One region of the Streptomyces sp. NBC_01142 genome, then DNA from elsewhere that is predicted to be linked to it. Evidence: riboswitches for the same ligand, from Rfam matches in the RefSeq annotation. Region 1 holds a riboswitch; each other region holds the start of a gene.
The links. Region 1 has a riboswitch for thiamine pyrophosphate ahead of thiC (phosphomethylpyrimidine synthase ThiC). Riboswitches for the same ligand answer to the same signal wherever they lie in the genome.
Positions count from the first base shown of each region.

Region 1 (9,994 bases):
ACGAGCCGGCCCGTCGCGATCATCTGGACCGCCATCCCGTGCAGGCGGTCACTCCCTACTCCGTACGCGACCGGCGCGCGCTGCTGGAGCGGCTCGCGTCAACCGGGCGGATGCAGCCCGTCGTGGAGCGGCAGGAATATGCGCTCGGTACGGTCTGTGCCGCCATTCCGATCACGGCGGGGTCCGCCGCCGCGACGATGGCGATTTCTCTCCCTCTTCACCAGGAAGAACGGCTGCTCCCTGCGATCGAGGAGCTACGCAGTGGAATTGGCGGGTTGTTGGGATCGCTTACCCTCTCTATCAGTATCTGAAAAATTACTCCTTGTGATCAACTAGCGCTTACAGCACGATTGCGTCAAGAGGGCCAAGGGGGATCATTCTTGGCCGTTTTCGTCACGGTTTCATTTCACTGCTTCATCTGCTGCGGAGTACATGATGCGCGAGTCTGTCCAGGCCGAGGTCCTGATGAGTTTTCTTGTCTCCGAGGAACTCTCCTTCCGGATCCCGGTGGAGCTCGGGTACGAGACGGGGGATCCGTATGCGGTGCGGATGACCTTTCACCTGCCCGGAGATGCCCCTGTGACCTGGGCTTTCGGCAGGGAGCTGCTGCTGGACGGCATCAACGCGCGGAGCGGGGACGGCGATGTGTGCATCGCGCCGGTCGGGCCCGAGGGGCTGTCCGACGTCAGGATCCGGCTCCAGGTCGGCTGCGAGCGGGCGGTGTTCCGGGCGAGCGCGGCGCCGTTGGTGGCCTTCCTCGACCGCACGGACAAGCTGGTGCCGCTGGGGCAGGAGCGGACGCTCGGTGACTTCGAGGAGAACTTGGAGGCGGCGCTCGGCCGCATCCTGGCGGAGGAGACCGCCGGCTGACGGGCTCGTACGGCTGCCGCGACCTGACGCCTCCTGCCGTGCGCCCGCGCCCGTCCGCGGACTGCTCCCCGCCGCCTATCGCTTACGGCCGCCCGTCCGCGGACTGCTGCCCGCCGCCCACTGTCCCTGCTCACGGCCTACTTCTTGCGCCGTCGGCCCTTGCCGCTCCGTACCGGCGATCCGCTCGGAGCGCTGTCTGCTCCTGCTTCTGAGGATCCCGCCGAGCCCGGCCGGTCGGCGGAAACCACCAGCGCCGCGAGCGCGGTGGTCACCGGCACCGAAGCGACCAGACCGATCGACCCCACCAGGGTCCGCACGATCTCCACCGCCACCAGCTCGCTGGTGGCCACCGTGCCCACGCTGCTCTGCGCGATCGAGAAGAGCAGCAGCAGCGGCAACGCCGCGCCCGCGTAGGCGAGTACGAGGGTGTTGACGACGGACGCGATGTGATCCCGGCCGATCCGGAGGCCGGCCCGGTACAGGGCCTTCGGCCCCATGGTCGGATCCGCCTGGCGCAGCTCCCACACCGCCGACGTCTGGGTCACCGTCACATCGTCCAGTACGCCGAGCGAGCCGATGATGACGCCGGCCAGCAGCAGACCGCTCATGTCGATGTTCGGAAACAGGCCGTGGATCAGGCCGGTGTTGTCATCGGTGTTGCCGGTCAGGCTCGCCCAGCCGATGAAGAGCGAGCCGAGCAGCCCGATCAGCAGCAGCGAGATCAGCGTACCGAGGACCGCGACCGAGGTCCGGGCGGTCAGTCCGTGGCACATGTAGAGCGACATCAGCATGATGGCGCTCGCCCCGACCACCGCGACGACCAGCGGATTGGAGCCCTGCAGGATCGCGGGGAGGATGAACAGGGTCAGTACGGCGAACGAGAGGGCGAGCGCGATCAGCGCCATCACGCCGCGCATCCGCCCCACCAGTACCACCACAAGCGCAAAGAGCCCGGCCAGCAGGGCCATGGGGAACTCGCGGTTCACATCGGTCACGGAGTACTGGAGATCGCGGGGAGCATCGGGGGCGTACGCCACCACCACTCCCTGGCCCTCGTTCAGTTGCCGCGGCGCGTCCGGCTGGACGATCTCGGTGAAGGTACGGCCCTTGTCCTTGCCGCTGGTGACCTTGATCGTCGCTCTCTCGCAGCTGCCCTGCTGGGCATTGACCGCCTCGCGCCCCTCGGGCGTGGAGGTGTCACCGGTCGGCGGAACCTGTGCGGCGTTCACGTCCTTGCAGTTGACCTTCTCGACCTGCGTCACCGTGCCCTGCTCGGTCTGCCGGTCGAAGCCGACACCACTGCGCTCGTGGGCGGGCGCGCCTCCCGGCCAGAGCACGGCGAGACCGACGAGGACCGCCGTGGCGAAGGGGATCAGCACCGCGGCGATGACTTTGCGGAGGTGGCGGGAGACGGGCGCGGCAGGTCCATGGCTGTGCGAGTGGCCGTGCGGTTCGGGCGTCTGTGGCGAGGTGGTCGGGGTGGAGGTCACCGACCGATCATCGCAAGAATGCGGGGGGCCCACTGTTCAGCGCGCCAGAAATGACGCTAGCGTGGTGGCACCTTTGCACACGCGGGAGCTCGGAGCACCGGGCTGAGAGGGCGCTGACCTCCGTACGAGCCGTCTGGCCACACGCCAGTACTTCGGATACGGAAGCCGCTGCGTCGACCGCCGAACCTGTTACCGGGTAATGCCGGCGTAGGGAGTAGGTCTCATGACCATTCAGGATGCACGCACGCCTGCCGCCAGCCAGGACGGCACCGCCGACCAGGCCGGGCGCACGCCGGGCTGGCACAAGGGGTACCTCGAGGGCTCGCGCCCCGATCTCAGGGTGCCGGTCCGCCAGGTGCACCTCACCAACGGCAAGGACGTGACGCTGTACGACACGTCCGGACCGTACACCGACCCCACCATCGAGACCGATGTACGCCGCGGCCTGGCGCCGCTGCGGGAGAACTGGATCATCGGCCGCGGTGACACCGAGGAGTACGCGGGCCGCCCGGTCCGCCCCGAGGACGACGGGATCAAGCACACCTCGCCGCGCGGCGGACTGCGCAATCTCGACGCGGTCTTCCCCGGCCGGCCGCGCCAGCCGCGCCGGGGCCGAGCGGGTCAGGCGGTGACGCAGCTCGCGTACGCGCGCCGGGGCGAGATCACGCCGGAGATGGAGTACGTCGCGATCCGCGAGAACGTCTCCCCCGAGGTCGTACGCGAGGAGATCGCCGCGGGCCGGGCCGTCCTGCCCGCCAACGTCAATCACCCCGAGATCGAGCCGATGATCATCGGCAAGCGTTTCCTGGTGAAGGTCAATGCCAACATCGGCAACTCCGCGGTCACCTCCTCCATCGAGGAGGAGGTCGACAAGATGACCTGGGCCACCAAGTGGGGCGCGGACACGGTCATGGACCTGTCCACCGGCCGCAATATCCACACCACCCGTGAGTGGGTGCTGCGCAACTCCCCCGTTCCCATCGGCACCGTGCCGCTCTACCAGGCGCTCGAGAAGGTCGACGGAAAGGCCGAGGAGCTTACCTGGGAGGTCTACAAGGACACCGTCATCGAGCAGGCCGAGCAGGGCGTCGACTACATGACGGTCCATGCGGGCGTGCTGCTGCGGTACGTTCCGCTGACCGCGCGCCGCAAGACCGGCATCGTCTCCCGCGGTGGTTCGATCATGGCGGCCTGGTGTCTGGCGCACCACAAGGAGTCGTTCCTGTACGAGAACTTCGAGGAGCTCTGCGAGATCCTCGCCTCGTACGACGTGACGTACTCACTCGGCGACGGCCTGCGCCCCGGCTCGATCGCGGACGCCAACGACGAGGCGCAGTTCGCGGAGTTGCGCACGCTCGGGGAACTCAACACGATCGCCAAGCGTTTCCATGTGCAGACGATGATCGAAGGACCCGGTCACGTCCCGATGCACAAGATCAAGGAGAACATCGACCTCCAGCAGGAGATCTGCGAGGAGGCCCCCTTCTATACGCTCGGCCCGCTCACCACGGACGTGGCCCCGGCGTATGACCACATCACCTCCGGCATCGGGGCGGCGATGATCGCATGGTGGGGCACCGCGATGCTCTGCTACGTCACGCCCAAGGAGCACTTGGGCCTGCCCAACCGCGACGACGTGAAGACCGGCGTCATCACCTACAAGATCGCGGCCCATGCGGCGGACCTGGCCAAGGGCCACCCCGGCGCGCAGGAGTGGGACGACGCACTGTCGGACGCGCGCTTCGAGTTCCGGTGGGAGGACCAGTTCAATCTGGCCCTCGACCCGGACACGGCACGGGAGTTCCACGACGAGACGCTCCCGGCCGAGCCGGCGAAGACCGCGCACTTCTGCTCGATGTGCGGTCCGAAGTTCTGCTCGATGAAGATCTCCCAGGACATCCGGCGCCAGCACGGTGGTGACATGGCCGATACGGCTTCCCTGGAGGAGGCCGAGGCGGGCATGGCGGAGAAGTCGAAGGAGTTCGCGGCCAGCGGCAACCGTGTGTACCTGCCGCTTGCGGACTGACGTGACGCACGGCGGTGCCCCGGGCAGCCGGGCGGGCGCACCGCCGTTCGGGCCGGTGTGTCCGGCTCAGGGGCACCGTGCCGGCCGCCACCGTCATTGCGGTGACCACGGCCGTAGCCTCCGCGGTAGCCACGGCCTTGTGCCACCAGCGGGCATTCGTCCCCGGATGGAGCCGCTGATCGGTACGCCGTGGCGTCCGCCCCAGCATGGCGGTGGCTCCGAAGGGCCGAGAGTTTCGAGGTAACGGTAGAGCCACGGCCACCCGAAGCTTGATCAAATCTGACTAGCCTGCGTGACGTGGGCGGAATCGATGTGGCCAACGGAGTGGTCGGCGCACTGTTCGGCATGCTGTTCGCAACGCTGTTCCAACAGCCCTTGCAGGACGCCTGGTTCACGTTGCGCAAGCGTTCGAAACGAGCGGTTCGGAGCCTTCGGTCCCGTGAGGAGTCCCACCGCGTGTGGTCCACGTTCTCGCTGGGACCGCTCCACACCTCCGCCCTGATAGTGGAGGGGGACGGCGAGTCGCCCGTCGTTTCCGAGGCGATACATGTCCAGGTCCTGGACGACGAGATCACGCTCCCTTCGGACATGGCCGGTTGGCGGGACGAGATCGAGACCGAAAGCGCACAGCTCCGGGCGAAGGGCCGGACCCCGGTGTGGAACGGTCCTCGGTATGCCGTCGAGTCGTTCGACGTCTCCCGGACGGCCCTGGACGAGCAGCCGGAAGTCCACTTGAGGCTGCGGCCGACGGACTATTACACGTTTCTTGCCGCGCAGCAGCTGGATCGGCGGCTGCCCGACGGGACCACGCCGCGGTCCAGATACCTCGATCCGGACCGGCCATTGGAAGCACCGGCCTTCCTTCAGTGCAGCTTCGCCGCCAATGTGGCCGTGGTGACCGCCGACGACATGCTGGTCGTCACTCAGCGCAGCGACCGGGTTCGTATGGCACCCGGAGTGTGGAACTCCTCCGTCAATGAAGGGCTGTCCCGGCACATCGATTCATCCGGCAGGAGTGCTCCGGATCTCTACGCAGTCGCGCGCCGCGGCATGCGGGAGGAGCTGTCCCTGGAGCCGCACGAGTACACCCTCGTTCTGCTGGCCTTCGTGCTGGACGTGGAGAGACGGCACTGGAGCGCCCACTTCTACGCGCGGCTGAAGGACCTGACCCGCGACGGCCTGCAGACACGGATGAGCAGAGGCGTCGCCGACAGGTGGGAACACCAGACGATCGACTACGTTCCTTTCCGCGCGGCGCCGGTGGCCAGGTATCTGCTGCGACCGGACCGGGTCCATCGATGGGCTCCGCTCGCGCCGGCGCTGTTCCATCTGGCGTTGGTGCATGTGCACGGACGTGCGTCGGTCGAACGAGCAGAGACGCAGGCCGTACGGCGCCTGTGAGCACCGGCCGGAGACCGCTGCGGCCGGTGGCCCGGGATCACTCCGGCCGGTGCTCGGGCCCGCCGAAGTCCGGGCTGGTGAAGTCCGGGCTGGTGAACGTGGGGCGCTGTCCGGTCGTCGAGCCCTCGCTCGGGCTGGAGTAGTCCGGGCCGCTGTAGCCGACCTTCGGGATACGGCTCACATGGCGCGGCGGTACCGCGGAGGACGGGTCGGCGCTGGGGTCCGCCAGCGCTGCCCGCAGAAACGGCAGCAGGCCGCGCTCCAGCAGGGCATGACGCCAGGCGTCCTTGGCCCGGGACAGCTCGTCGGGCAGCTCGCCCGCCGACTCCGCGGCCGGGACCTGGGTCGCGCCGTTGCGCAGGGCGGTGAGCAGCAGCCCGATCGCGGCGACCAGGATGGCTGCCGCCGTGACCGCCCCGAAGAACCAGCCGGCAGTGAGCAGGGTCTGTGCGAACGACGGTGTGGGGCTGAGCATCTTCAGGATGTAGCCGACCAGCAGGAAGATCAGTGCGGCCGTCCCCGCGAGCACGGGGGCAAGCACGGCGACGACGGCGGCGAACCCGGCGCCGCCCTCGGACGCCTCGCCCTCGGACGCGGCCAGTACGGAATTGCGTATGGACGCGGCGGTCGTGGGTGAGCGCAGTTCCTCGCGGACCTTCACATAGTGCTCGTACTCGGTCGCGGCGGCGGTGGTGATCAGCGTTGTCGCGTTCAGTGCCATGGTGCGGAGCTGTTCTGCGTTCAGCCGCTCCCCGACGGCAGCGAGATCCGGACGGTCATGGGCGTTGCGCAGTGCGTCGTCGAGGATCCGCTCGTACTCGGCGCGATCCTCGGTCAGCAGGTGCGGAGCGCTGTTCATGTGCATCCCCCGATGCTCCGTAGGGCCGGATTGCCCGCATCGACCGGGCGGTTGGGCAGAAACGGAGGAGAGCCTGCTACGGATAACCCGATGGTAGAGCGGTTGAGGCACGGGGTGACAGGGGGTTTCCGTAAATCGCCTGTCCCGAGTTGACTCAGTCAGACAGCGGGAGTTGGACGACGAGGAGCTTTCCGGCCATGGTCACGCCGCCGTCCATGGCGATCGCGAGCCCGTCGGCGTACACATGCGGGCCTTCGACGACCGGGCGCTCGCCGTCCTCGCCGTCCTCCGTGCCCACCTCGCCCAGCAGGTACGGGATGGGGCTGTGACCGTGCACGATGCGCCCGCCGCCATAGGTGGTGAGCAGTTCGCGTACGGCCTGGGGGCCGTCGTCGTCGCGGAAGGCGAAGCGTTTGGTGAGCTTGCGGAAGAGGTCCCAGCACTCGTCGGCATCGTTGCGCGTGAGGATCGCGTGCACGGTGTCGTTGACGTCCTCGATGGTGGAGCCGTAGTCGAGGTACGCGGTCGTGTCGGAGTGCATCAGCAGATGCCCGTCCTCCTCGACCACTGCGTCGAGCCGCGCCATCCACTGCAGATGGACGTCCTGGAGACGGTCCATGTCTGCCTTCTGGCCGCCGTTGAGCAACCAGGCGGCCTGGAAGGTGGCGGTGCCCGCACCGGAGTGGACGGGGGTGTCGCCGAACCGCTTGGCCCCGAGCAGCAGCAGTTCATGGTTGCCCATCAGGGCCTTGCAGTAGCCGCCGGCTGCCGCGGCCTCGGCGGAGAGCCGCATGACGAGGTCGATCACGCCGATGCCGTCGGGGCCCCGGTCGGTGAAGTCGCCGAGGAACCACAGTCGGGTGTTGTCCGCGGCCCAGCGGCCCTCGGCGTCGATGAGGCCCTGTGCGGTGAGTGCCGCGAGGAGCTCGTCGAGATAGCCGTGGACGTCGCCGACGACATAGAGCGGTCCGAGCCCGTCGGCCGAGGGTGCCTCGGCGGGGTTGACCTGCACCTGGACGGTGTCGCCAGGGCCGCCGAGGCTGATCACAGGAAGATCGCGCGCGGTGGGGGTGTAGCCGTCCGGCTGCTCTCCCTCGGGGAAGGCGTTGCCGGGATGGCCGGACCCCGCCGGCTGCGCAGGCGCCTGGGAGGGCACCGGCGATTCCGTCGGGGGCGGTACCTGGGGCGGCACCTGTGGCTGTGCGCGCGGAGGCACCGGCGGTTGTTCGTGCGACTGCGACTGCGACTGCACGGGAACCTGCGCGTACGGCGGTACGCGAAAATCACGCAATGTCGCTGTTCGCACTACGGGTCCTTGACCGGCCCCCTGAGTCATCGACCCCTCCACCACCGTCGCGCCGCCGTTCACCTCTCGGCCCAGCCTGGTCGGGGTGGTCCGCGGTGTCGTGCGCCCATCATAGGAATGAGGTCCGCGCTGTGTGACGCACCAGGGGTGGTGAATCCTCCTGCACCCCTGGTTCGCCGGTTGTTTCGTCCCAATTGGGAAGGTCTAGTCCTGAGATGAAGATCGCGGGGCGCTCACCGTCGTTCGCGGAGGGCGGCGCTGTGAGGACGTTCTGACGATCAGTTCGGTCGGTATCACCTGCTCGATCGGCCGGTCCTCGTCGATCCCTTCGATGGCGTCGATGAGGAGCTGGACGACCGCTGTACCGATCCGGCGCGGTTTGAGCGAGAGCGTGGTGATGGGCGGCTCGGTGGTGGCATACACGGTCGACTCGCTGCAGCAGACGAGCAGCAGATCATCGGGGACGCGCAGACCGTAGCGCCGGGCGGCGGCAAGCAGATCGGTGCCGTTGGGGTCGAAGAGTCCGTAGACGGCGTCGGGTCTGTCCGGTCGGGCGAGCAGGCGGTCGGCCGCGACGGCCCCGGCGCACGGATCGTGGGCGGGGTAGGACTCGTAGACCGGGTCCTGTCCGACGCGCTCGCACCAGCTCAGATAGGCGGTGGTGGACAGGCGTGTGTAGGTGTCGGTGGTGGTGCCGGTGAGCAGGCCGATGCGGCGGGCGCCGGCGGCGGCGAGATGCTCGAGCAGATCGAGTACGGCGGCTTCGTGGTCGTTGTCGACCCAGGCGGTGACCGGGAGGGTCCCGGCCGGACGCCCGTCGGAGACGACGGGCAGGCCCTGGCGGACCAGTTCGGTGACGACCGGGTCGTGGTCGGAGGGGTCGATGACGACGGTGCCGTCGAGGGCGACGTTCGACCAGACGTCATGGCGTGAGGTGGCGGGCAGAATGACGAGTGCGTAGCCGCGTGCGAGCGCGGCGGAGGTCGCGGCTCTCGCCATCTCGGCGAAATAGGCGAACTCTGTGAAGGTGAAAGGTTCATCCCCGTACGTGGTTACGGTCAGGCCGATCAAGCCCGATTTTCCGGTACGGAGTGTGCGCGCCGCGGCGGACGGGCGATAGCCCAGCCGGTCGGCGACCTCGCGGACATGTCGGCGGGTGGCGTCCGGGAGCCGGCCCTTGCCGTTGAGTGCGTCGGAGACAGTCGTGATGGAGACTCCGGCTGCGGCGGCCACGTCTCGGATGCCCGCCCGGCTTTGCCGGCTGCCCCGGCGGGATGTCTCCGTCCGGCTCACCTGGTGCTTCCCTGCTGCTGTCATGGCGAGCCGATAGTAGGGCTCGCCAGGGTGGTTGGGCCGGTCGCATATTCACTCGTTGACAGGCACGTTTCTGCATGGTCATCATCGATCAATAGCCATGGAAATGAATGGAATTGCAGGGTTTGACCACATCGTCTCGTGTGTCGAGTTGTACGGGCCTCTCGGAAGGTCGATGTCTCGAAGAGGTCTCAACTCACCACTACGGGTGATGCGCGCCACGGAGTGAGCTACCGGCGCGCGCCCTGGAGAGGAGCGCTCCCCCCTTTCCATGCGCCTGCCATTCGCACCAGCCGTGAATCCTCATAAGGTGAGCAGTATTCGAAACTGCTGAAGGCATGAGGAGGACCTGCGGTGAGCGAGACCAGCCCCAAGCTGCGCGCCGAGCTGGACGGCATCCCCACCTACAAGCCGGGCAAGCCTGCGGCGGCCGGAGGCCCGGTCGCGTACAAGCTGTCGTCCAACGAGAACCCGTATCCGCCGCTGCCGGGTGTGATGGAGACTGCGATCGCCGCGGCCCAGGGGTTCAACCGCTACCCGGACATGGCCTGCACCGGCCTGATGAACGAGCTCGCGGACCGCTTCGGGGTGCCGGTGACGCACCTGGCGACCGGCACGGGCTCGGTGGGTGTTGCCCAGTCGCTCCTGCAGTCCACCTCGGGCCCGGACGACGAGGTCATTTTTGCCTGGCGGTCCTTCGAGGCGTACCCGATCATCACGCAGATCAG
Region 1 covers NZ_JAPEOR010000002.1:3,059,020-3,069,013, reverse strand. Annotated here, with positions in the region: gene OG883_RS31590 (IclR family transcriptional regulator) at 1-311, shown strand, start outside; gene OG883_RS31585 (SsgA family sporulation/cell division regulator) at 436-870, shown strand; gene OG883_RS31580 (YibE/F family protein) at 1,008-2,360, opposite strand; TPP riboswitch at 2,432-2,591, shown strand; gene thiC (phosphomethylpyrimidine synthase ThiC) at 2,584-4,386, shown strand; gene OG883_RS31570 (hypothetical protein) at 4,684-5,787, shown strand; gene OG883_RS31565 (hypothetical protein) at 5,825-6,652, opposite strand; gene OG883_RS31560 (metallophosphoesterase) at 6,801-7,982, opposite strand; gene OG883_RS31555 (LacI family DNA-binding transcriptional regulator) at 8,157-9,269, opposite strand; gene hisC (histidinol-phosphate transaminase) at 9,621-9,994, shown strand, end outside.

Region 2 (9,994 bases), on a different contig from region 1:
GGCGCGGCGGCCCCAGCGGCCAGCTCCGGTCATGGCCGGCGGCCGGGGCCGGGCCCGCGCCGAGGGTGAGCAGGGCAAGGGCGAGTACGGGGACGAACAGGCTGAGGTACATGCACAGACCGTCCCGCGGGAAGCCCGTCTCGCGCTGATCATGGTCCGGATCTGTGGACAACCGGCCGGTTGTGGACAGCGCCGTCACCCGGCACCGCCCGGGTCCCGTACACTTCTTCTGGCGATCCGGGTCACCGGGTCGACTTCGCACGCCCCGCCACCACACCCTCAGCGGTCGGTGGCCGCGCTCCTCGGTCCCTTGTGGCACGGCGCGTCGGGGCGTCAGGACATAACCGAGAATCCAAGGAGATACGGCCATGGCCGTCGTCACGATGCGGGAGCTGCTGGAAAGCGGCGTCCACTTCGGTCACCAGACCCGTCGTTGGAACCCGAAGATGAAGCGTTTCATCTTCACGGAGCGCAACGGCATCTACATCATCGACCTGCTCCAGTCGCTGTCGTACATCGACCGCGCCTACGAGTTCGTCAAGGAGACCGTTGCCCACGGCGGCTCCATCATGTTCGTCGGCACCAAGAAGCAGGCCCAGGAGGCCATCGCCGAGCAGGCGACGCGCGTTGGTATGCCGTACGTCAACCAGCGTTGGCTGGGCGGCATGCTCACCAACTTCTCCACCGTCTACAAGCGCCTTCAGCGTCTGAAGGAGCTTGAGCAGATCGACTTCGAGGATGTGGCCGCCTCCGGCCTCACCAAGAAGGAGCTCCTGGTCCTCTCGCGCGAGAAGGCCAAGCTGGAGAAGACCCTCGGTGGTATCCGCGAGATGCAGAAGGTGCCCAGCGCCGTCTGGATCGTCGACACCAAGAAGGAGCACATCGCCGTCGGTGAGGCGCGCAAGCTCCACATCCCGGTCGTCGCGATCCTCGACACCAACTGCGACCCCGACGAGGTCGACTACAAGATCCCGGGCAACGACGACGCGATCCGCTCCGTCACCCTGCTCACCCGCGTGATCGCCGACGCCGTCGCCGAGGGCCTCATCGCCCGTTCCGGCGTCGCCACCGGTGACTCCAAGCCGGGCGAGAAGGCCGCCGGCGAGCCGCTCGCCGAGTGGGAGCGCGACCTCCTCGAGGGCGAGAAGAAGGCTGACTCCGACGAGGCTGCCGAGGCTCCGGCCGCCGCCGAGGCCGAGAAGCCGGCCGAGGCCGCTGCTGAGGCCCCTGCCGCCGAGGCGCCCGCCGCTGAGGCCGAGGCCCCCGCCGCCGAGGCTCCGGCCGCGGACACCGAGCAGGCCTGACCTCACAGGTTCGGTAGTTGACGGCGGGGGACGGTGCCACAAGCACCGGCCCCCGCCGCTCACCCGTAGATCTTCGACTTTCGACTTTCGAGAGAGATTCAAGGACATGGCGAACTACACCGCCGCTGACGTCAAGAAGCTCCGCGAGCTCACCGGCGCCGGCATGATGGACTGCAAGAAGGCGCTGGACGAGGCCGAGGGCAACGTCGACAAGGCCGTCGAGGCTCTGCGCATCAAGGGCCAGAAGGGCGTCGCCAAGCGCGAGGGCCGCTCCGCCGAGAACGGCGCCGTCGTCTCTCTCATCTCCGACGACAACACCTCCGGTGTCATCGTCGAGCTGAAGTGCGAGACGGACTTCGTGGCCAAGGGCGACAAGTTCCAGGCCGTCGCGGGCGCGCTCGCCGCCCACGCCGCCGCGACCTCCCCGGCCGACATCGAGGCGCTGCTCGCCTCCGAGATCGAGCCCGGCAAGACCGTCCAGGCGTACGTCGACGAGGCCAACGCCAACCTCGGCGAGAAGATCGTCCTGGACCGCTTCGCGCAGTTCACGGGTGGGTACGTTGCCGCGTACATGCACCGCACCATGCCTGACCTCCCGCCGCAGATCGGCGTCCTCGTCGAGCTCGACAAGGCGACCGATGAGGCCGCTGCGGTCGCCAAGGGCATCGCGCAGCACATCGCCGCCTTCGCGCCGAAGTACCTCTCCCGTGAGGACGTCCCGGCCGAGGTCGTCGAGGCCGAGCGCCGCGTCGCCGAGGAGACCACGCGCGCCGAGGGCAAGCCCGAGGCCGCCCTCCCGAAGATCGTCGAGGGTCGCGTCAACGGCTTCTTCAAGGAGGCCACGCTCCTGGGCCAGCCGTACGCGCTCGACAACAAGAAGTCCGTCCAGAAGGTCCTGGACGAGGCCGGTGTCACGCTGAAGCGCTTCGCGCGCATCAAGGTCGGCATCTGACCCGTTAAGCGATCGACACGGGAGCCCGCTAGGGTTCCTTACGCAGTCGCCGGTCGCACTCGCGCCGGACGACCGCAGATCTGACGAGGAGGCCATTGCCGACAGGGACATACATACCCACCGGCAATGGCCTTCTTCGTATGTGCACGAGGAGATCTCCATGAACAAGGGCGCGGACGCCACCAAGGCTGCCGAAGACAAGAGCGACCACGACGGCAAGAAGGCCGGACGCTTCATGCTGAAGCTGTCCGGTGAGGCGTTCGCCGGCGGTGGCGGGCTCGGCGTCGACCCCGACGTCGTACACGCCATGGCACGCGAGATCGCCGCGGTCGTCCGTGACGGCGCGGAGATCGCGGTCGTCATCGGCGGCGGCAACTTCTTCCGCGGAGCCGAGCTCCAGCAGCGCGGCATGGACCGGGCCCGCTCCGACTACATGGGCATGCTCGGTACGGTCATGAACTGCCTCGCCCTCCAGGACTTCCTGGAGAAGGAAGGCATCGACTCCCGCGTTCAGACCGCCATCACCATGGGCCAGGTCGCGGAGCCGTACATCCCCCTGCGCGCCGTGCGTCATCTGGAGAAGGGCCGCGTCGTCATCTTCGGCGCCGGTATGGGCATGCCCTACTTCTCCACCGACACCACCGCCGCACAGCGCGCGCTGGAGATCGATGCCGAAGCCCTGCTGATGGGCAAGAACGGCGTCGACGGGGTCTACGATTCCGACCCCAAGACCAACCCCGACGCGGTGAAGTTCGACGCGCTGGAGTACGGCGAGGTGCTCTCCCGCAATCTCAAGGTCGCCGACGCCACCGCCATCACTCTCTGCCGCGACAACGCCCTTCCGATCCTCGTCTTCGAACTGCTCGCCGAAGGCAATATCGCTCGGGCCGTCAAGGGTGAGAAGATCGGCACGCTCGTGAGCGACCAGGGCACCCGGGCCTGACTCGGGACGTCCCTCGAGGATGGACAAAGGCCTGCCGGTCGGACACCGTGCAGGGAATACGCGACACAGGTTCCGCCGGCCCTGTTGCATGCCGGGCCAACTCAAGACACGCAGGAGCAAGTGGTGATCGAAGAGACCCTCCTCGAGGCCGAGGAGAAGATGGAGAAGGCCGTCCTGGTCGCCAAGGATGACTTCGCCGCGATCCGCACCGGACGTGCGCACCCGGCGATGTTCAACAAGATCGTGGCCGACTACTACGGTGCGCTGACCCCGATCAACCAGCTGGCGTCCTTCTCGGTTCCCGAGGCGCGGATGGCCGTGGTGACCCCGTTCGACAAGACCGCTCTGCGCAACATCGAGCAGGCGATCCGGGACTCCGACCTCGGCGTCAACCCGAGCAACGACGGCAACATCATCCGAGTGGTGTTCCCGGAGCTCACGCAGGACCGCCGCAAGGAGTACATCAAGGTCGCCAAGACCAAGGCCGAGGACTCCAAGATCTCGATCCGCTCCGTCCGCCGCAAGGCGAAGGAGACCATCGACAAGCTGGTCAAGGATGGCGAGGTCGGCGAGGACGAGGGCCGCCGCGCCGAGAAGGAGCTCGACGACACCACCGCGAAGTACGTCTCGCAGGTGGACGAGCTGCTCAAGCACAAGGAAGCCGAGCTGCTCGAGGTCTGATGAACGACTCTTCCTGGGGGGCCCCGCCGAGAGCCGGTTACTGGGGGCCGCCCGACCAGGGGCCTGTCCCGGCGGGTCCCGCATACGATGGGCATGAGGCACAGCAGACTCGGCCCATGCCCATCGTGCCGGACTTTCCCGACGCAGGTAGAGACGCCGAAGACCGTAACGACGGCGAGGACCGCAACGACCGCGACCGGGGGTCCGCTCGGCCGAGTGGTCCCCTGTTCCGCGACGAGACGCCGCAGGAGCCCATGCACACCCCGCCGCCGTCGGCAGCGCCCGAGCCGCAGAAGAAGCGGGCCGGCCGTGACCTGCGCGCGGCCATAGGGGTCGGCGTGGGACTCGGCGCGGTGATCGTCGCGTCGCTCTTCATCGTCAAGGCCGTGTTCGTGGGCGTGATTGCGGTCGCGGTCGTGGTCGGGCTCTGGGAGCTCACCTCCCGGCTCGAGGAGCGCAAGCAGATCAAGGCGCCGCTGGTGCCTCTCGCGGTCGGCGGCGCGGCGATGGTGGTGGCCGGGTACGTGCGCGGCGCGGAGGGTGCCTGGGTTGCCATGGCGCTCACGGCGCTCGCGGTGCTGGTCTGGCGGATGACCGAGCCGCCCGAGGGCTATCTGAGGGACGTTACGGCGGGCGTCTTCGCGGCGTTCTACGTCCCCTTCCTGGCGACGTTCGTCGCGATGATGCTCGCGGCGGACGACGGGCCGCAGCGGGTGCTCGTCTTCCTCGTACTTACTGTGGTCAGCGACACGGGTGCGTACGCCGTCGGCTGGCGCTTCGGCAAGCACAAGCTCGCGCCGCGCATCAGCCCCGGAAAGACCCGCGAGGGACTGGTCGGCGCGGTGGCGTTCGCGATGGCTGCGGGCGCGCTGTTCATGGAGTTCCTCATCGACGACGGCACGTGGTGGCAGGGCCTGGTGCTCGGCTTCGCCGTCGCGGCCACTGCGACGCTCGGCGACCTGGGCGAGTCGATGATCAAGCGGGACCTCGGCATCAAGGACATGGGCACGCTGCTCCCGGGGCACGGCGGCATCATGGACCGGCTGGATTCGCTGCTGCCGACCGCGCCGGTGGTGTGGCTGCTTCTGGTGATCTTCGTGGGAAGCGGCTGACCCGGCCATTCGTACGTGAGGGGTTCGTTGTCCACAGGGCGGCGAACCCCTCTTCGTATCTCTGCGGCACTGGCAGCACCATGCCCGAGCCTGGAAACCCATCCGCCTCGGGCAGCGCCAGGTCTCCTGCCTGGGCCGTCGCGCCCTGACTTTCGAGCGGGCCGACCGCGCCCCGGCCGGGTACTGGCGCGCAGCGGCAACCAGCTCCCGCCCGCCGGTTGACCGCGCAACCTCGTCCACGTCGACGTCCGCGTCCGCCCGGCATCGCGACGGGCGGACGGGAGGCTTCGCTGCTTCCTCAGCAGAACTTGGCGGCTGCCGCGGCGGCTCCCTCTTTCCAGCCGTCGTCGTAGCTCTTGGTGCGGGGTGCGATTCCCTGCGGCTGCGTGGCCTGGCAGTTCGCCTTGACCGCCTTGTGGCCGGCGGTGAAGCCCGCCGCGCGCTCCTCGTCCTTCTGTGCCTGCGGGCCCTTCGCCTTGGCGCACTTGACGGTGTCCTCACCGTCGTCCACCACGATGTGGTACTGGGCGTCCTTTGCGCCGGGCACGACGAAAGCGCCGTCGGCGTCCACGGTGAGGTTTGTTCCGGCGTGCGACGGTCCCAGGAACGACACCTTCGCTCCCTCCGGGAATCCCTCGCCCATGAGCGAGAAGGCGGCTGGGCCCGGGGCGTCGGTGCTCCGCACCACCGCGCAACCCGGTGTCGGGAGGACGGTGGCGCTCTCGGGAGCCCTTTGGCTCATCCCTTGTGCACCGGCGGCCGAGGCGAGTGCGAACGACACGGCGAGCGGTGGTGTCAGGAGAGCGAGGCAACGTCTGCGGTTCATAGGTCCACCCTCGGATGGGCGGGCTGACCTTACAGCCCTGGTCCCGCCACTATTGCGCGAGGCCCATGACCGCGGCGTGACGCCGACGTGACGAGGGACCCGGGGAACGGGCGGGCGGCCGCCGCCCGGCCGTCCGGATCCCGCGCCTCCGACGCGGTATGCCCTGGTGGGGCGGCGGGGCAGACTCATCTCGGAAGGACGGCCGGCCGGGCCGACCGCGCGGTGCACGACAACGGTGCAGTGCGCGTGACTTCGTGCTGCGACGGGTCCCGGTTCACAGCACTCCAAGGTCAGTGTCCGGTCGGCAGTAGGGGCACGCCGTAATGCCGTCCTCTGTGATCGCGCGAAGTGCCTGCTCACGGGTCAGCGGCCGGGTGGCATTGCCGGCCATCCCGCAGTCGCTGGTGTGGACGGCGTCGGGGGTCGGCCGCCCGCCTGCTCGCTGCATGGAAAGCCTCCACTCCGGCACGCGTGGGGGCAGCGTGCGGGCTGCGCGTGCGGCCGCCGCTTCCTGCTTCTCCAGCTCGGCGATGGTCTCGTCCGTGCGGCGCAGCTGCCAGGCCAGCCACTGGCGGACGCTGCGCAGGCGCTCCAGGCGAGGCACTTGTTCGGACACGTGTTCGAGTCTAGGTCCTGGTGGGGCCGCTGCACGACAGAGCCCGTCCTGGGGCGGGGGAGGGCTCTGTCACGTGCGTCGGCTCCTGAGGGTGTGGCGGTACAGCCCTGCTTTCCCTCCCGCTGTCGCTGTGGCCAGCCGGAATTGCTCTGAGGCTGGGTCGTCCGAGGATGCCCAACAGCCACCGGCAACGACCGGCAACGCCTGCCCCGGGTCTCGGCGATTGCAGGTCACGACACTCCATCTGCGACACTCGAGGCACCATGCCCAAGCCCGGAGAACTCACTTTCGTCGCGCCCCGCGGAGCCAAGAAGCCACCGCGGCACCTTGCCGACCTCACGCCCGCCGAGCGCAAGGACGCCGTCGCCGCGATCGGCGAGAAGCCGTTCCGCGCCAAGCAGCTCTCGCAGCACTACTTCGCGCGATACGCCCACGACCCGGCCCAGTGGACCGACATCCCTGCGGCTGCGCGCGAGAAGCTCGCCTCCGAGCTGCTCCCCGATCTGATGTCCGTCGTACGGCACATCTCGTGCGACGACGACACGACCCGCAAGACGCTCTGGCGGCTGCACGACGGCACGCTCGTCGAGTCCGTGCTGATGCGCTACCCGGACCGGGTGACGATGTGCATCTCGTCGCAGGCCGGCTGCGGGATGAACTGCCCCTTCTGCGCGACGGGCCAGGCCGGTCTCGACCGCAATCTGTCGACCGCGGAGATCGTGCACCAGATCGTCGACGGCATGCGCGCCCTGCGCGACGGCGAGGTGCCCGGCGGTCCGGCGCGGCTGTCGAACATCGTCTTCATGGGGATGGGGGAGCCGCTCGCCAACTACAAGCGGGTCGTCGGCTCCATCCGGCGGCTGACCGACCCCGAGCCGGACGGGCTCGGGCTCTCGCAGCGCGGGATCACCGTCTCCACCGTCGGTCTGGTGCCCGCGATGCTGCGCTTCGCCGACGAGGGCTTCAAGTGCCGGCTGGCCGTCTCGCTGCACGCGCCGGACGACGAGCTGCGCGACACCCTGGTTCCGGTGAACACCCGGTGGAAGGTCCGCGAGGTGCTGGACGCCGCGTGGGAGTACGCGGAGAAGTCCGGCCGCCGGATCTCCATCGAGTACGCCCTGATCCGCGACATCAACGACCAGGCGTGGCGGGGTGATCTGCTGGGCCGGCTGCTCAAGGGCAAGCGGGTCCATGTCAATCTCATCCCGCTGAACCCGACGCCGGGATCGAAGTGGACCGCCTCCCGTCCCGAGGACGAGAAGGCGTTCGTGGATGCCATCGCGGCGCACGGGGTGCCCGTGACGGTTCGCGATACCCGTGGCCAGGAGATCGACGGAGCGTGCGGACAGCTGGCCGCTTCGGAGCGTTAGGTTCCGTGTAACCTGACGGGAAACATCTGCATATTCCGACAGGGGAGCGCCACAGCGCTGAGAGTGCGACACCGTCAGGTCGCAGACCCTCTGAACCTTGCCCAGGTCATTCTGGGTAGGAAGTTCGGTCATTACTCACAAGCTGTTGCGCCCTGCCCGGATCCTGCTCAGGACCGGGCAGGGCCGCGTCTCTTCCTGGTCATCTCCAGGAGGAATCCGATGAGCACCACCAAGAAGATCACGGTCACCGCGCTGGCCGCTGCGCTGGGTGTCTCCACGCTCGCCGCCTGTGGCGGGGAGGCAAAGGACTCCGCGGACGGCGGTGCCACGTCCAAGACCGTGACGCTGGTCAGCCATGAATCGTTCGCCGCCTCGGCCTCCGTGCTGAAGGAGTTCACCAAGGAGACCGGCTACACGGTCAAGGTGCTCAAGAGCGGGGACGCAGGCGCGGCCCTCAACAAGGAGATCCTCACCAAGGGCTCCCCCCAGGGCGATGTCTTCTTCGGCGTCGACAACACCCTGCTCTCGCGTGCGCTCGACAACGGCCTGTTCACGCCGTACGAGGCCAAGGGCCTGGCCCAGGTCACCGACGAGGTCCAGCTCGACAAGGACCAGCACCGCGTCACGCCCGTCGACACCGGCGACATCTGCGTCAACTACGACAAGAAGTACTTCGCCGACAAGAAGCTCGCTCCGCCGCAGACCTTCGACGATCTGGCCGACCCCGCCTACAAGGACCTGCTGGTCGTCGAGAATGCCGCGACCTCCTCGCCCGGCCTCGGATTCCTGCTCGGCTCCGTCGGCAAGTACGGCGACGACGGCTGGCAGGACTACTGGAAGAAGCTGAAGGACAACGGCGTCAAGGTCGTGGACGGCTGGGACCAGGCTTACAACGAGGAGTTCTCCGGCTCCGCGGGCGGCAAGAAGGCCAAGGCCGACCGCCCGCTGGTCGTCTCCTACGCCTCCAGCCCGCCGGTCGAGGTGCTCTTCGCCGAGCCGCAGCCGGCCGAGGCACCGACCGGTGTCGCGACCGGCACCTGCTTCCGTCAGACCGAGTTCGCGGGTCTGCTCAAGGGCGCGAAGAACGAGGCGGGCGGCAAGGCCCTGCTGGACTTCCTGGTCTCCAAGAAGTTCCAGGAGGACATGCCGCTGAAGATGTTCGTCAACCCGGTGGTCAAGGACGCCAAGCTGCCCGAGGTGTTCACCAAGCACGGCGTCGTGGTCGACAAGCCGGAGACCGTGTCCCCCGAGGAGATCGCCGAGAACCGTGAGCAGTGGGTCCAGTCGTGGTCCTCGCTCGTACTGAAGTAAGGAAGTCGCTGCGCGGGAATGCGGCGCGGCTCGGACTGATGGCCGGGCCCGTCGTGTTCTTCGCGGTCTTCTTCGCCTACCCCGTGGCCGCGATCGTCGGCCGGGGTCTCCAGATCGACGGGGTATGGCAGTTCGGCCGGATCGGCGAGGTCCTCGGCCGCTCCGACATTCTGCGCGTCCTGTGGTTCACCACCTGGCAGGCGCTCGCCTCCACCGCGCTCACCCTGCTGATCGCCCTGCCCGGCGCGTACGTCTTCGCCCGCCTCGACTTTCCCGGCAAGCAGCTGCTGCGGGCCGTGGTCACTGTTCCGTTCGTGCTGCCGACCGTTGTCGTCGGGACGGCGTTCCTGGCGCTGCTGGGGCGCGGCGGGCTCCTCGACGAAATGTGGGGTCTGCGGCTGGACACGACGGTGTGGTCGATCCTGCTCGCGCATGTCTTCTTCAACTACGCCGTGGTCGTACGGACCGTGGGCGGTCTGTGGTCGCAACTCGATCCGCGCCAGGAGGAGGCCGCCCGGGTGCTCGGTGCCGGACGGTTCGCGGCGTGGCGGCGCGTGACTCTGCCGGCGCTCGGGCCCGCCGTGGCCGCGGCCGCCCTCATGGTCTTCCTCTTCACCTTCACCTCCTTCGGTGTCGTACAGATCCTCGGCGGACCGACCTTCGCCACCCTCGAAGTGGAGATCTACCGGCAGACCGCCCAGCTGCTCGACCTGCCGACGGCGGCCGTGCTGACGCTGGTGCAGTTCGCCGCGGTGGGCGGCATCCTCGCCGTACACGCCTGGACCGTACGGCGTCGGGAGACGGCGCTGAAGCTGGTGGACCCGGCGCAGACCGCGCGGCGGCCGCGCGGCGCAGGGCAGTGGGCGCTGCTCGGCGGGG
Region 2 covers NZ_JAPEOR010000001.1:1,515,286-1,525,279, forward strand. Annotated here, with positions in the region: partial or broken gene OG883_RS07135 (peptidoglycan DD-metalloendopeptidase family protein) at 1-112, opposite strand, end outside; gene rpsB (30S ribosomal protein S2) at 369-1,304, shown strand; gene tsf (translation elongation factor Ts) at 1,411-2,256, shown strand; gene pyrH (UMP kinase) at 2,417-3,199, shown strand; gene frr (ribosome recycling factor) at 3,323-3,880, shown strand; gene OG883_RS07160 (phosphatidate cytidylyltransferase) at 3,880-4,992, shown strand; gene OG883_RS07165 (hypothetical protein) at 5,291-5,818, opposite strand; gene OG883_RS07170 (DUF6233 domain-containing protein) at 6,093-6,434, opposite strand; gene rlmN (23S rRNA (adenine(2503)-C(2))-methyltransferase RlmN) at 6,698-7,804, shown strand; TPP riboswitch at 7,835-7,944, shown strand; gene OG883_RS07180 (thiamine ABC transporter substrate binding subunit) at 8,024-9,115, shown strand; gene OG883_RS07185 (iron ABC transporter permease) at 9,154-9,994, shown strand, end outside.
Region 2: it holds a riboswitch for thiamine pyrophosphate, as region 1 does, so the genes downstream of both, OG883_RS07180 (thiamine ABC transporter substrate binding subunit) here and thiC (phosphomethylpyrimidine synthase ThiC) in region 1, are expected to answer to the same signal.

Region 3 (9,994 bases), 2.1 Mb from region 1:
GATGCGCGCCTCGACGCGGTAGCGGCCGTCGAGCACCTGCCCGACGAGAGGGTCCTGGAGGGTCGTATCCACATGGTCGATTCTACGAGTCACCCACGGCACCCCTGACGCCCCGGGGCGGGTCCGGGGCAGGACTGAAGCCGAGCTGTGACAGCGGGGGAGGTTTTCCCCCACCTCGACCCCACTCTGCCCCTGGCCTGCCCGTCCCTTCCCGTGACCGGGTTCCGCCCCGGACCCCGCGACCCAGACCCCCGTGGGGCTGCATGGCGGCCCGTCCGGCGATCGAGGCGCGGCCGAAGGCCGTACGGGGCGGAGCCCCTGTTGCAGGGAGGCTCCCCGCAGTGGTCAGAACGCCGGGCGCTCGGGGTCCAGGACCGCACGGCCCTCCGTCGGCGACGACGCCTCGGCGAAGTGGCGACGCGGAATGCGGCCCGCCCGCCGCGCCAGCCGTCCCGCCTCCACCGCGTGCCGCATCGCCTCCGCCATCAGCACCGGCTCCTGGGCGCGGGTGACCGCCGAGGCCAGCATCACCGCCGCGCAGCCGAGCTCCATCGCGAGCGCCGCGTCCGAGGCCGTGCCCGCGCCCGCGTCCAGAATGACCGGCACGCGCGCGTGCTCGACGATCAGCTGGAAGTTGTGCGGGTTGCGGATGCCCAGGCCGGACCCGATGGGCGAGCCCAGCGGCATGATCGCCGCGCAGCCCGCATCCTCGAGCTTGCGGGCGAGCACCGGGTCGTCGTTGGTGTACGGCAGGACCGTGAAGCCGTCGTCGACCAGGATCTCGGCCGCGTCCAGCAGCTCGACCGGATCGGGCAGCAGCGTGCGCTCGTCCGCGACGACCTCGAGCTTGATCCACTCGGTGCCGAGTGCCTCGCGGGCGAGCCGGGCGGTCAGCACGGCCTCTCCCGCGGTGAAACAGCCCGCCGTGTTGGGCAGGACACGGATGCCCAGCTTCTGCAGGACGGACAGGACGGAGCCCTGCACGGTCGGGTCGAGGCGGCGCATCGCGACGGTGGTGAGCTCGGTGCCGCTCGCGACGAGGGAGCGTTCGAGTACGTCGAGGCTGGGCGCCCCTCCCGTACCCATGATCAGCCGGGAGTTGAAGGCGGTGTCGCCGATGGTGAGACGGTCGTCGGCCACGGCTGATCAGCCTCCCTGCACTGCGGTGAGGACTTCGACGCGGTCGCCGTCGCCCAGATGTGTGCCGGCCCACTGGCTGCGCGGGACGACCGTCTCGTTGAGCGCGGCGGCGACTCCGGACGGGGCGGCGCTGAGACCGGCGACCAGGGCGTCCAGGGTGGTTCCGACGGCAAGCTCGCGCGCCTCGCCGTTGACGGAGACGTTCAGGACGTTCATGCGGGCTGCTCCTGAGGTACGGGGGAGAAGCGGCGAGGGGTGAACGCGCGGGCCTCGTCGGGCAGTTCGCCGGTGACCAGCACCTCGGACATCACATCGCCGGTGACGGGAGTCAGAAGCACCCCGTTGCGGTGGTGCCCGGTGGCCAGATGCAGGCCGGGCAGGGCGGTCGGGCCCAGCAGCGGGGCATTGTCGGGGGAGGCGGGGCGCAGTCCGGCGCGGGTCTCGGTGAGCGGCAGCTCGGTGAGGCCCGGCACCAGCTCGTGCGCGTCGCGCAGCAGCTCGTACACCCCGCCCGCGGTGACCGTGGTGTCCCAGCCGAGCTCCTCGCTGGTCGCGCCCACGACCAGCTCGCCGTTCTCGCGCGGCACCAGATAGACATGGCTGCCGCGCACCACGGCCCGGACGGTGCGCGAGAGGAAGGGCGCGTACGGACGCGGCACCGTGAGGCGCAGTACCTGGCCCTTCACCGGCCGCACCGGTGGCAGGACGTCCTTCGGTACGCCACCGAGCCTGCCGCTCAGCGAACCGGCCGCCAGTACCACCTGGTCCGCGGCGAGTTCCGTTCCTCCCCCGGAGCCGCCGGCCCGGGAGGGTCCCCCCGCCAGTACGGCCCCGGCTGCCCGGTCCCGTACCACCGAGAGCCGCTCCGCCCAGCCGCGGTGGAAGATCACCCCCGCCCGCTCGCAGGCCGTCAGCAGGGCCGCGGCCAGCCGCCGTGGATCGACCTGGTGGTCGCCGTCCACCCGCAGGCCACCGCGTACACCGGGGGCGAGCATCGGCTCCAGGCGGCGGCATTCGCGCCCGGACAGCCACTCCGACTGCAGTCCGGACCGGCGCTGCAGGGCGTGCAGTTCCCGAAGGTGCGCGCGGTCGTCGGCGTCGAGCGCGACGGCGAGCGTTCCGCAGGCGCGGTGGCCGACGGACTGCCCGCTCGCCTCCTCCAGCTCCGCGACGAAGGCGGGATAGCGCCGTGCGGATTCCAGATTGAGAGCGAGCAGCGTCTGCTCGCCGTAGTGGAGTTCGGTGACGGCGGCGAGCATGCCGGCCGCGACCTGTGCGGCCCCGCCGCCCGGCTCCGGATCGACGACGGCGACGCGCAGTCCACGCTGCGCCGCCCGCCAGGCCGTGACCAGGCCGATGATTCCGCCCCCGACAACGAGGACATCCGATGTACGCGACATGGGCGTCCAGCCCCTCCCTTCGCCGGCATGACCCGGATCAGGTTCGTACGGTCGGAGGCCGTCCAGCCTCCCTCTCAGCCCGGTGCGTCCGGGCTCCCGCGAGTGTCTTACGGTGGCCACCCTAACCCCAGGCCCCAACGCGCAGTAAGGGAGCAGCCCCAGTGGTGACGTCGCTCGACGGACTCGTACTCTCGCCGGTCGCCGACCAGGCTCCGGGCCAGGTGGGAACCCGGACCCGGTTCACGTACCACGAGCGGGAAGGCCGGATCTGGGCCGAGTACGAGGGGGGTGATGTGATCCGCGGCCATCTTGTCGGGACCCGGGAAGGCGACCGGCTGGACTTCCGTTATGTGCAGTTGAAGACGGACGGCGGGACGTCCTGCGGGCACTGCGTCTCCATCGTGGTCGAGCTCGAGGACGGGCGAGTGCGCCTCGAGGAGACCTGGGAATGGGAGTCCCAGGAGGGCAGCGGGACGAGCGTCGTCGAGCAACTCCCTTCCTGACGATTCGTCAGCTGCTTAAGATGATCAGGTGAACGAGCGGCAGCAGCAGACAGAGCAGCACCGGCGGCACCGGCGGGTCGTCGTGGCCGGCGCGGGAATGGCCGGTGTGCAGACCGCGGTGGCCCTGCGCGAGCAGGGCTTCACCGGCCCGGTCACCCTGATCGGCGCGGAGCCCCACCAGCCCTACGACAGGCCCCCACTCTCCAAGGCCATCCTGCTGGGGGAGGCGGAGGGTTCGGCCTTCGACGTCGACTTCGAGGCGATCGAGGTCGACCTGCGGCTGGGCTGCGAGGTGACCGGCGTACGCTCCGACGCGCACGAACTGGACACCGGCGCCGGGCCGGTTCCCTACGACGTCCTGGTCATCGCCACCGGCGCCGAGCCGATCACCCTGCCGGGTACCGAGGGCGTCCCCGGCGTCCATCTGCTGCGTACCCTCGACGACGCGGCACGGCTGCGCCCCGTCCTCGCCGAACAGCACGACATCGTGGTCGTCGGCGCGGGCTGGATCGGCGCGGAGTTCGCGACCGCCGCCCGCGCCGCGGGCTGCACGGTCACCGTCGTCGAGGCCGCGGAGCGCCCGCTGGCGGCGGCCCTGCCCGCCGAGGTCGCCGCCCCGATGACCGACTGGTACGCGGAGTACGGCACCGAGCTGCTCACCCACGCGCGCGTGGCCGACGTCGAGCCGGGCGAGGTGATCCTGGCGGACGGACGGCACCTCCCGGCCGGCGCAGTGGTCGTCGGCATCGGCGCGCGGCCCGCCACCGCCTGGCTCGCCGGATCCGGCATCGCACTCGGTCCGGAGGGCGCCATCACCGCGGACGAGTATCTGCGCACCTCGCTGCCCGATGTGTACGCCGTCGGGGACTGCGCCTCCTTCCCGTCCGGCCGCTACGGCGAGCGGCTGCTCGTGCACCACTGGGACAACGCTCTCCAGGGGCCGCGCACGGTCGCCGCCAACATCATCGGAAGGGGTGCCGGCGGTGAGCCGGCGCAGATCTACGACCCGGTGCCGTACTTCTGGTCCGAGCAGTTCGGCCGTTTCGTGCAGTACGCGGGGCATCACGCGGCCGCCGACACGACGGTGTGGCGGGGCGATCCGGCGAGCGCCGCCTGGACGGTGCTCTGGCTGCGGGAGGGCGTGCTGGTGGCGCTCCTCGCCGTCGGCAGGGCCCGCGATCTGGCGCAAGGGCGCAAACTCATCCTGGCCGGCGCGCGGCTGGATCCGGAGCGCTCGGCCGATCCTTCCGTCCCTCTGAAGGCGGCAGCTCTCTAGGGTCTGGCTACCCACTGTCAGTCCGGGATGGCAGGCTTGTCCTGTGACCGAGATTGACGCAAAGATCGATGCTCTCGTCCCCGCCTGGCTCCACCTTCCCGACATCGCGGAAATGCTCGATGTCGAGGTGACACGCGTACGGCAGCTGGTCAAGGAAGGCCAGCTGATCGCCGTACGCCGTGGTGAGAACCGGGCGCTTCAGGTGCCTGCCGCCTTCATCGACGGCGACAAGGTGGTCAAGGGTCTCGCCGGGACCCTGACACTCCTGAAGGACGACGGCTTCTCCGACGAAGAGATGCTCGAGTGGCTCTTCACTCCCGACCCCACCCTGCCGGGCACGCCCGCGCAGGCGCTCAGCGAGAATCGCGGCACGGAGGTGAAGCGCCGGGCCCAGGCGCTCGCCGTCTGACGTCCTGAAGACACCACCACACGCGCTGTACGGGCAGGGGCCGGTTGCTCCTGCCCGTACACCGCCGATCCCACGGGGGGAATCACCCATGTCCACGGCTCGTGCGCTGCTGTCCGACGCCCGGCTCTATCTGTGCACGGATGCCCGCAGGCGACAGGGAGATCTCCCCGGGTTCCTCGACGCCGTGCTCGCCTCCGGGGTCGACATCGTGCAGCTGCGCGACAAGGGCATGGAGGCGGGCGAGGAGCTGGAGCATCTCCAGGTCTTCGCCGACGCCTGCCGCCGCCACGGCAAGCTGCTCGCGGTGAACGACCGCGCCGACGTGGCGCACGCCATCGGCTCCGGGGTGCTCCATCTGGGGCAGGGCGATCTGCCCGTCCGGGCCGCCCGCGCGATCCTCGGCGACGACGTGGTGATCGGCCGCTCCACGCACGGCGAGTCCGAGGTGGACGCGGCCGTCGCAGAGCCGGGCGTGGACTACTTCTGCACCGGACCCTGCTGGCCCACCCCGACCAAGCCCGGGCGGTACGCCCCGGGACTCGGCCTTGTGCGGTACGCCGCGTCGCTGGCGACCGAGCGGCCGTGGTTCGCCATCGGCGGGATCGACGAGCGCAACCTTGACGAGGTGCTGGACGCGGGCGCGCGCAGGATCGTCGTCGTACGGGCGATCACCGAGGCCGCCGATCCGGCCGCGGCGACGGCGGATCTGGCGAAGCGCGTCAGGGAGCGCATCGCATAACTGTCCGATAACTGTCCGAGGGGTGGACAGTAACCCGGCAAATCTGGCATATTTCCGCGGTCTGGTTGGGCGACCGGTCGAGGCGTGGATAACCTGCCGTTATGGCCCTCGGTACAGCTTCGACCAGGACGGATCGCGCACGGACCGTGCGTGACCTGCTCGCGACCGGAAAAACTTCGTACTCCTTCGAGTTCTGGGCACCCAAGACCGAAAAGGGTGAGCGGAACCTCTGGAACGCGCTGCGCAGAGTCGAGGCGGTGGCCCCCAACTTCGTCTCCGTGACCTACGGCGCCGGCGGTTCGACGCGCGCCGGCACCGTCAAGGCAACCCAGCAGATCGCCGCCGACACCACGCTCACCCCCGTCGCACACCTCACCGCGGTCAACCACTCCGTCGCCGAACTGCGCAACATGGTCGGGCAGTACGCCGACGCCGGGATCCGCAACATCCTCGCCGTCCGTGGCGACCCGCCCGGCGACCCGATGGGCGAGTGGGTCAAACACCCCGAGGGCGTGCGGTACGCCGCGGAGCTGGTCCAGCTGATCAAGGAGTCCGGGGACTTCTGCGTCGGCGTCGCGGCCTTCCCCGAGATGCACCCGCGCTCGGACGACTGGGACACCGACATCCAGCACTTCGTGGACAAGTGCAAGGCCGGCGCCGACTACGCGATCACACAGATGTTCTTCCAGTCCGAGGACTATCTGCGACTGCGCGACCGGGTCAAGGCCGCGGGCTGCGAGACCCCGATCATTCCCGAGATCATGCCGGTCACCAGCGTCAAGCAACTCGAACGGTTCGCGCAGCTCAGCAACGCCGCCTTCCCGCCCGCGCTGAAAGAACGGATCCTCTCCGTCAAGGACGATCCGGCCGCTGTACGCTCCATTGGCATCGAGTTCGCGACGGAGTTCTGCGCCGGGCTGCTCTCCGAGGGTGTCCCCGGACTGCACTTCATTACGCTCAACAACTCCACGGCAACGCTCGAAATCTACGAGAATCTCGGACTGCACGAGCAGTCGTGACCGGTCGTATCCGCCCCGCCCCGGGGCGGCGGCCGCAGGAGAGGGGCGGGCATGGGCTGGACGGTCCTCTACATCGCGTTCGGCGTCGTCGCGCTGTGGCTGCTCGGTGAGGTGCTGCTGCAGTACAAGGCGCGGCTGCGCTACCGGCTGCTCGCCTTCGGCGGCTTCCTCGGCGTGGTCCTCGGCGTACTGCTGCCCTCCGTCCTGGTGATCGCGCTCGGCGCCATCGCCTTCGCGGTCGGCCAGACCTACGTCACGCTCTCCTTCCGGCGCGGCTTCTCCACCGGCTGGGCACTCGGCGGCAGCCCCGGGGCGAGCCGCCGACGCAGGTCCGGATCCCCCCAGGGCGCGGGCGCGACGCGCGAGCCCACGCTGGAGGTGTCCGACCTCGCCTACGAGCCGGGCACCGCGCAGTCCCCGGAGCCCCGGGAGTCCCGGGAGTCCCCGGAGAACGATGACGTCTACGAGCCGCAGCCGCTGCCCGAGGAGACCGGGCAGTACGGCATATACAACGACACGGCATACGCCGCCGCCACCGAGCAGGACCAGAGCCAGAACTACGCCGCGTACGACACCGGTTACGACACCTACTCCGGCTACGGCCAGCAGCCGGCCGGTCAGGACAGCTACGCCGGGCAGTACGACTACGGGACCGGGCAGCAGCAGTACGCCGCCTACTCCGACCCCTATGTGGGCGGCCAGCAGCACAGCGCGTACTCCTACGATGCCTACGACAGCTACGGCGGCCAGCAGCAGTACGCCGACCCCTACGCACAGCAGCAGTACAGCGAGACGCCGCCGGGCGGGGTGTGGGTGCCGCAGCAGCGCGACGGGGAGCAGCAGGTCCCGCCGGCGCCGCAGGAGGAGCCCTCGCCGTACGGCTACGACTCCGGGTACAACGAGCAGCAGTACCGCTACTGACCCGGGCCCCTGGGGACCTGGGGCCGGAACTCCGGCGCCCGGAGCCACCTGCCCGGAAGCACCTGTCCGGGGTCACTCGCTCAGGGTCACTCGCCCGGGGTCACTGAGAGCCGCGGAAGTCCGCGCCCTCCACGATCAGCCCGGAGACCAGGGCACCCGACATCCCGGCGTGCGCGAGCCCGCCACCGGGGTGAGCGAAGCCACCGGCGAAGAGCAGCCCCGGCAGCGGCGACCGGTTGTCCGCCGACAGGTAGTCACCCCCGGCGCCCGCCAGCGCGGGTGCGGGCACCTGGCGCAGGCCCGTCTCCCGCAGGGTGTCGTCCGGGGTGCGCGCCTCGCGCCACAGCAACCGCTCGCCCAAGCCGGGTACGGCGGCGGCAGCCGCCTCCAGGACCCGGTCCGCGAAGCGCTCGGTGACGCCCGGCTCACTCCACAGACTGTCCGCCGACCACAGGTCCCCGGCCGGGACGACGGCGGTCACGGTGACCGACTCGTGCCCTTCGGGATGGAGGGTGGGATCGTCCGGGCGCAGGACCGTCACGGTCGGCCGGTCGCACAGCCGGCCGTCGAGGACCGCCTCGAGTTCTGCGGACCGGTCGGCCGCGTGAACCACGGTGCGGTGCACCGCGTCGCCGGGCCGGGCGCCGCGCAGCGCCAGGCACAGCACGAACCGCCCGGTCGCGGGGCCCTTCTGCCAGTGAGGCCGGTCGTCGGAGTGCTGCCGGTCCAGTACGTGATCCTTGTAGAGGGCCGGGACAGGGGCACCCGAGACGACGAAGTCCGCTTCCGCGCCCGTGTCGTCGTCCGCCAGTACCACCCCCGCCGCGCGCCCGTCCTTCTCCTGTACGCCCGTCACCTCGGCGCCGAAGACGAACTCGACCTTGCGGGCCAGGCAGCGTTCGTACACCGCCTGCGCGAGCGCCCGCATCCCGCCGCGTACGTACCAGCTGCCGAAGGTCTGCTCCATGTACGGCAGTACGGCCGCCGCGGCGGGCGCGCTGCGGGGATCGAGCCCGTACGCCAGCGCACTGCTCTCCAGCAGGGCCACCAGCCGCGGATCGCCCAACTCGCGGTGCGCGACCTCGGCCAGGGTGGGCGGCCGGCGCCGCAGCAGCCCGCTCTTGCGCACCGCCGGATACGGATCGCGCCCCAGAGCCTGCCGGTCCGCCCGCAGCGGCTCCTCGAGGAGCGGTCTGCGCGTCGCGTCCCAGGCGGTCCGCGCGCGGTTGAGATAGGCGCTCCACAGCTCACCGGCACCGGCACCCAGCGCCTCGTCCAGCGCGGAAGCCACGCCTCCGCGCGAGGCGTTGGGCAGCGCGACCTCGGTGCCGTCGGCGAAGACATGCCGGACGGCCGGGTCGACCTGGGCCAGCTCGACGCACTGCTCCAGCGGCTCCTTGCCCGTCTTGACGAACAAGTCGCGGTAGACGGCGGGCAGATGCAGCAGCCCCGGCCCGGTGTCGAAGGCGAAGCCCTCGCGCTCGAACCGGCCCACCGCGCCGCCGTACGTCGCCGAGCGCTCGTACACCGTCACCCGGTGGCCTGCCACGGCCAGCCGGGCGGCAGCCGCCATGGCGCCCATCCCGGCGCCGATCACCGCAATCCGTGCCATGTCAGGGACTTTATCCGCCCCCACCACGGTGCTTTCCCGGGGGACGCCCCCGGCACCCCCGGCCCCCGGCACCCCCGGCCCTCGGCACCCCCGGGCTCAGTCGGGTGGCCTGCGAACCCCCGAGGCCACCAGCCGCTTCTCCTCACGGCGCTGCGCCCTGCGCCGCAGAAAGCGCCGGATCCTCGAGGCGAGGAAGGTCACCGTCACGATGCCCAGTACGAGCAGGACCCCGGCGATGATCGCGGCCGCGACCGGATGGAAGATCGCGAAAGTGATGATCCCGGCGACGCCCAGGTCCTCCGCGGTGCTCATGGCGATATTGCTGAACGGTTCGGGGGAGGTGTTGATCGCCATCCGCGTACCGGCCTTGACGAGATGGCTCAGCAGCGCGGTCGAACCGCCGACGGCGCCGGCCGCGAGCTCCGGCAGCGAGCCGCTCTCCCCCGCCAGGAGCGCGCCCACGACCGCACCCGCCACCGGCCGGATCACGGTGTGCACGGAATCCCATATCGAGTCGACGTACGGGATCTTGTCCGCGACCGCCTCGCAGAGGAACAGCACACCGGCGGCGATCAGTACATCGGTGCGCTGCAGTGATGCGGGCACCTCGTCGGTGAGCCCGGTCGCGCCGAAGACGCCGAGCAGCAGGACCACCGCGTAGGCGTTGATCCCGCTGGCCCAGCCGCTGGTGAAGACGAGGGGGAGTACGGACACGGACGCGATCGTAACCAGACGGCATCCCGTGCGGATGGGCATGAGCACGGACAGCTGAGTATCCGTACCTAGTGGGTGAGATGAGTACGCGCGCGGATGGGGTCTCACCTGTGCAGAAGGAAGAGTGGGGACCACGGAAGGGGCGCGGCGCCGGCACCGACGACACGGGGCGGCGGAACGGCGCGGCACCCCCGACGCAACGGGGAGCACAACGGAGAACCCACTGACCGCCGGGGGAACAACGGGGATCGGGTTCTCCGG
Region 3 covers NZ_JAPEOR010000002.1:982,552-992,545, reverse strand. Annotated here, with positions in the region: gene pknB (Stk1 family PASTA domain-containing Ser/Thr kinase) at 1-72, opposite strand, end outside; gene OG883_RS21935 (thiazole synthase) at 346-1,140, opposite strand; gene thiS (sulfur carrier protein ThiS) at 1,147-1,356, opposite strand; gene thiO (glycine oxidase ThiO) at 1,353-2,540, opposite strand; TPP riboswitch at 2,538-2,650, opposite strand; gene OG883_RS21920 (hypothetical protein) at 2,702-3,043, shown strand; gene OG883_RS21915 (NAD(P)/FAD-dependent oxidoreductase) at 3,141-4,319, shown strand; gene OG883_RS21910 (Rv2175c family DNA-binding protein) at 4,363-4,728, shown strand; gene thiE (thiamine phosphate synthase) at 4,817-5,467, shown strand; gene metF (methylenetetrahydrofolate reductase [NAD(P)H]) at 5,569-6,486, shown strand; gene OG883_RS21895 (hypothetical protein) at 6,538-7,407, shown strand; gene OG883_RS21890 (NAD(P)/FAD-dependent oxidoreductase) at 7,508-9,019, opposite strand; gene OG883_RS21885 (DUF4126 domain-containing protein) at 9,116-9,733, opposite strand.
Region 3: it holds a riboswitch for thiamine pyrophosphate, as region 1 does, so the genes downstream of both, thiO (glycine oxidase ThiO) here and thiC (phosphomethylpyrimidine synthase ThiC) in region 1, are expected to answer to the same signal.